Linked DNA regions of Flocculibacter collagenilyticus. The protein of the gene in region 1 binds, or shares a complex with, the protein of each later gene. Links are inferred from orthologs where the notes say so. Each region holds a gene or a part of one and is shown in the gene's direction. Other genes may lie near its edges.

What was found. The genes of interacting proteins can lie anywhere in the genome.
Region 2: the proteins of moaD (region 1) and moaE are in contact, whole or in part, in a crystal structure (PDB 1FMA), measured with the Escherichia coli proteins. The link is inferred for Flocculibacter collagenilyticus from one-to-one orthologs.

Annotation. Positions count from the first base shown.
Region 1 is NZ_CP059888.1:3,844,575-3,847,494, reverse strand. Bases 30-2,872 are described here. They hold moaD (molybdopterin converting factor subunit 1), read left to right. Parts: upstream 30-1,248; coding sequence 1,249-1,497; downstream 1,498-2,872. Other genes in these bases: HUU81_RS16800 (membrane dipeptidase), read left to right, coding at 1,900-2,872; moaA (GTP 3',8-cyclase MoaA), read left to right, coding at 231-1,202; HUU81_RS16815 (ATP-binding cassette domain-containing protein), read left to right, coding at 30-91. Also shown: more of HUU81_RS16815, read left to right, coding at 1-29; more of HUU81_RS16800, read left to right, coding at 2,873-2,920. UniProt on the Escherichia coli protein: Involved in sulfur transfer in the conversion of molybdopterin precursor Z to molybdopterin.
Region 2 is NZ_CP059888.1:3,261,196-3,264,039, reverse strand. Bases 21-2,787 are described here. They hold moaE (molybdopterin synthase catalytic subunit MoaE), read left to right. Parts: upstream 21-1,064; coding sequence 1,065-1,511; downstream 1,512-2,787. Other genes in these bases: moeA (molybdopterin molybdotransferase MoeA), read right to left, coding at 1,539-2,787; moaC (cyclic pyranopterin monophosphate synthase MoaC), read left to right, coding at 536-1,015; moaB (molybdenum cofactor biosynthesis protein B), read left to right, coding at 21-523. In the rest of the region: more of moaB, read left to right, coding at 1-20; more of moeA, read right to left, coding at 2,788-2,798. UniProt on the Escherichia coli protein: Converts molybdopterin precursor Z to molybdopterin. This requires the incorporation of two sulfur atoms into precursor Z to generate a dithiolene group. The sulfur is provided by MoaD.

The DNA of each region.
Region 1 (2,920 bases):
AGCGGTGCTTGCTGAAATTTCTTTGATGTCAGCCGAGTCGTTGGCTTTATCAGTAGGTGATATTATTTATTTGCAGTTTAAAGCAATATAAATTGGCTATTGAGTGTCTATTGTTTAAGAGCAAAATTAACACATTAACAATGTGTAAAAAGTATGAGACGCTAACTCATCAGATCTAAAGGATGAATAATTTGACGAACAATGGGCAGCACAGTGTTACAGACAAGACTTTGTTAACAGATAATTTTGGTCGGCAGTTTCAATACTTACGCTTGTCGATCACGGATGCTTGCAACTTTCGTTGTCAATATTGCTTACCAAACGGCTACCATGCAGAGCATGATAGACAATTCCTTAGTTTGAACGAAATAGACACACTGATAACCGCTTTTGCGCGATTAGGTATGCGCAAAGTTCGCATTACGGGTGGCGAGCCCGGCTTGCGCAAAGATCTTCCTGATATTATTTCACTGTGCCGCAGTACGGCAGGCATTGAGCAAATCGCGTTAACCACCAATGGCTTTAATTTAGAAAAAAACATTCAACACTGGGCTGATGCAGGCTTAACCGCATTGAATGTAAGCGCTGACAGTTTAGATACGCAGTTATTCGCTAGTTTAACTGGGCAGGCAAAATTACAGACCATACTGCGGGGTATCGCCAAAGCAGAACAGTCGGGTATCAAAAATATTAAATTGAATGCGGTGTTGCTTAAACATTTTAACGGACAACAATTAGACGAATATTTAGCGTGGATCAAGCAGCGCAATCTTGCCATTCGGTTTATTGAACTAATGGAAGTAGGCAGCAATAAAACGTTTTTTAATAAGCAGCATATTTCGGGTGAGGTGATTAAAGGCAAACTGCTAGATCAAGGTTGGTTTGCCATGCCTCGTGCGCCTTTGGCCGGCCCGGCACAAGAGTTTTCACATCCAGATTATCAAGGCAGAGTTGGCTTAATTATGCCGTATAGCAAAGATTTTTGTCAGAACTGCAACCGATTACGTATGTCAGCAATGGGGAAATTACATTTATGTTTATTTTCAGAGCAAGGTATCAATATACGGCCTTGGTTAACTGCTGGTGATGTAAAAGGAACTTGTGAGGCGGTGAGGCAAGCGCTAACAGATAAATCGGCATCGCACAGTTTGCACTTACATCAAACTGGTGCAACAAAACATTTAGCCATGATTGGCGGGTAGTAACACTTAAGAGTATTTAGGTAATAAACGAATAAGTAGAGATTGCATGATTAACATTCTATTTTTTGGTCAACTGAAAGAGCGTTTACAGTGTGGTCAATTACAGTTTGAATTAACGCAAAGTATAACGGTCGCGCAGCTAAAACAGCAGTTACAACGCCGCGGTGAACAATGGCAATTATATTTGGCTGAAGAGAATGTACTATGCGCACTTAACCACACTATGGTCGCTAACTCTGCGTCAGTAAAAACGGGCGATGAAGTGGCATTTTTCCCACCTGTTACGGGAGGATAATTTAAGCTTGTTAAACGATTAAATAGTCATTCACACGATTTAGCCCGTGTGAACAGTGTTAACTTCCTGTTTTATCTAGTTTCTGTTAAATAACTTCATAATAATTATTTAGTTATGCCTGTATATTGTTCAATTTATTCATTTTTTGTATATCAATAATAAAAATATGGTTTATAACATACTGCTAACAATGATTAAGGTGTATACTTCAATAAATTTACTTTGCTACTTTATGTTCGCTTCAACACATGTAAATAAGTCGAGTTGTTAGTTATTTCACATCTTTAAGTATTGAGTTTCTAGTTCAGCTACGCATCCCATTACACAGTAAGTGAAAAGCGAAGATAAGCGATAAATTAGAAGATAAGATGAACGAATTAACAAAATCAAATGGACTTTATCATGGCGGATAGCATTAAACCCCCTTTACCCAATATTAGTCGACGCCACTTTATTAAATCCGCCAGTGTGGCAACCGCAGCATTAGCCACTACGCCATTGATGGCAGCCACATTTGGTAATGTGGCTAGCGAGAATAACGCGACAAATACCGCTCAGCCCAGTATGACAATGAAGCAACTGGCTGAAAAAATGGAACATCGTCACTGGCCAAAATATAACGATGTCACCGTGGTTGATGCACTTAGCTTGACCTTTGACCTTAGTAAAAACCAATTTAACGAAACGACCCTTAGTCAAATAGCAAATAGTGGTGTATCTGCAATTCACGCTACCGTTACATATCCCGGCGCAAACTTTGAAAAAACCGTTGCCAGCATCGCAAAAATTAAGAAGCTGATTCGCGATCATCACCATGTATTCTGTGAAGCAAACAGCATCGAAGAGATTGAAAAGGCTAAGCATTGTGGAAAAGTGGCAGTTATCATGGGGTTCCAGTCAGCAGAAATGCTGGTGGATAGTCACAATGAGGTTAAGTTTGAACGTATCCCGTTATTTTCAAATTTAGGCATTCGCGTCATGCAGCTAACCTATAACCGTCGCAGTCCATTTGGCGATGGTAGCTTAGTGAATATTTCTCGTGGGATCACCAAGCTAGGTGTACAAGCGATTGAAGTTATGGAAGATAGCAATGTATTGGTAGACTTAAGCCATGCCTCTAAAAAAACCATTCAAACTAGCATAAAGCACTGTAAAAAGCCGATAGCCATTACACATACTGGCTGTAGTTCAATTTATTGTCACCCTAGAAATACAGACGATGAAGAGTTACGGGCTGTTGCAAAATGTGGTGGTGTTGTAGGTATTTATGCCATGCCATTCTTGGCAGGCGGTACCGCACCGATTACAGCTGATAACTTTATACAGCATATTGATCATGCGATTAACGTGTGTGGCGAAGATCATGTCGGTATTGGTACCGATCAAAGCTTAATTCCTGTGGTAGACGATCAGCAATATCAGG
Region 2 (2,844 bases), 580 kb from region 1 along the record:
CACCCACACGCAATCGTTTACCTCGTTACACGTAGCGGTTTTAACAGTGTCAGACACGCGGGATGAAGCAACTGACACATCGGGGGCATTTTTAGTGAAAGCGGTTGAGCAGGCAGGCCACGTCTTGGCTGAAAAGCTGATTATAAAAGATGATCTTTATCAAATGCGCGCGGTGGTATCTAATTGGATTGCCTCTAAAAATATACATGCTGTTTTGATCACAGGCGGAACGGGGTTTACTCAGCGCGATATTACGCCTGAAGCCATCACTCCGTTGTTAGATAGAAAAGTAGACGGCTTTGGCGAATTATTTAGGCATATTTCTTACACTGAAATTGGTGCGTCTACCGTTCAGTCAAGAGCGCTTGCAGGATTAGCCAATGGCACGATTATTTTTTGTATGCCTGGTTCTACAGGTGCCTGTAAAACGGCATGGTCCATTATTGAATCGCAAATTGACTCGTCTCATCGTCCTTGTAACTTTGTTCCCCACTTAAAAATAGACACCAGTAACGAGGCATAAAAGGTTAATTTAATGACAACATTAACGCACGTTGATCAATCTGGCGCAGCCAATATGGTCGATGTAACAGACAAAGCAGTGACAATTAGAACCGCAATCGCAGAAGGTTATATTTCAATGTCGCCCGCAACCATTGAAGAAGTGATTAACCATAAAAATAAGAAAGGTGATGTGATCACCACTGCGAAAATTGCTGGTATTCAAGCGGCAAAAAAATGTGCCGACTTAATACCGTTGTGCCATCCCTTAGCATTGTCTAAAGTGGATGTGGACTTTGATGTTCAGCCAAATGCTCAGCAAATAAGAGTACAAGCACTATGTAAGTTAGCAGGCAAAACTGGGGTAGAAATGGAAGCCCTTACCGCAGTAAGCGTTGCACTACTTACCTTATTTGACATGTGTAAAGCTTCTGATCCAGAAATGTGCATTCATGGCATCCGCGTAATTGAAAAAACCGGTGGAAAAACAGGCCACTGGCGTCATTCTGTGTAATTTAAAGAGTTGGTATTTAGCAGCAAGCGCTGAGAAGGAATAGGTAAATATGATTTCAGTACAGCAGCAAGACTTTAATTTTTCTGACGAATATCACAAGCTAATGCAAAACAATACAACTGACGGCGCGGTAGTGTGTTTTGTTGGCTTGGTAAGAGATTTTAATCAAGGAAATAGAGTAGAAAGCTTGCTGATAGAGCATTACCCCGCAATGACAGAAAAAGCGTTATCTGAAATTGTATTAACCGCTAAAAAAAAGTGGTCGTTGGGTAAAGTAAAGGTAATTCATCGTTTTGGCGAATTAGCACTAGGTGAACAAATAGTATTTGTGGGTGTGACGAGCCAGCATCGTGAGTCAGCGTTTGAAGCAAATCAATTTATTATGGACTACCTTAAAAATAGGGCGCCATTTTGGAAAAAAGAATTAACCAGCCATGGCGAGCGCTGGGTAGACGCAGAAGCTAAAGACAAACAAGCTGAATTAAAGTGGGAATAATTCCGCTTGTTTCCGACCCTGCAATGTTTAACCGATAATATGATCAAATAATTGAACCTGTACTACATCGCCTTTTTCATGTCCTGCATTTTCTTGTGCTAACACAATGTAACAGTTGGCGTATGACAGTGATGATAATATTCCCGAACCTTGTCCTGCGAGCGGCGTAACTTGTAGCTGACCTTGGCTATTTACCGACGCAATACCGCGCTGAAAGTCCATCCTGCCTGGTCTTTTTTTAATTTTATCTAACGTAATGGCGCTGATCGTTATTTTTACTGGTTGAGCAGTGCCCGACATGGCGTGAATGGCTGGAATAGCAAGTTGATGCAAGGTAACCGCCGCAGACACAGGATTGCCCGGTAAACCAAAAAATACACTATTTGGTAGTTCGCCAAATGCAAAGGGGTTGCCCGGTTTCATGGCGACTTTCCAAAAGTTAATATTGCCTAACTCGCTTAACACGTCTTTAATGTAATCAGCATCGCCAACTGACACACCACCCGAACTGATTACTACGTCGGCTTGTTCATTTGCGGTTAAAAAGGCGTTTTTAATCGCTGTTTTATCGTCGGCAATTATTCCCATAGGGATTACGTCAGCTCCCATACGGGTTAGCATTGCCATAATCACTTGGCTATTACTTTCGTAAATATCACCTTGTTGTAGTGGTTCGCCAGCTAGCCTTAACTCGTCACCAGTAGAAAATACAGCAACTTTCACTTTTCGATAAACCGTTACGTGGGCTAAACCCAATGAAGCCAATAAACCAATATCAACCGCTTTTAATTGGTGGCCTTGTTCAAACACCACCTGATTACGTTTAATATTTTCCCCTGCAAAGCGAATGTTATTATTTAGCTTAGCGGCGTGAGTAAGCGTAATGGTTGAGCCAATCGTATTACTTATGTTGGCTACGTTTTCTTGCATTACTACGGTATTTGCCGTTTCTGGTACTACGGCGCCAGTCATAATACGAATACACTCTCCGTGCTTTAATTCGCCTGTAAATGGTTGACCCGCTAAAGCCACGCCTGCTAGCTTAAAATCAGTCAATTGCCGTTCGTTAGAATGTAAGTGGTCATCGCGAAGTGCGTACCCGTCCATACTTGCATTATTAAAAGCAGGTACATTAATGGGCGAGTAAATTGCATCTGATAATACCCGCTTATCTGCTTCTTCAACGGTAATTAATTCGGTATCCGTTATTCTAGGAACAGCATTTAATAACTTTGTTAATGCTTGATTGAACGGCATTAAATCAGAACCTGTAAAGCAATCTGCCATGTTTATTCCTTCTAAATAAGCTTGCCATAAATAAAGTCTTTTAAAG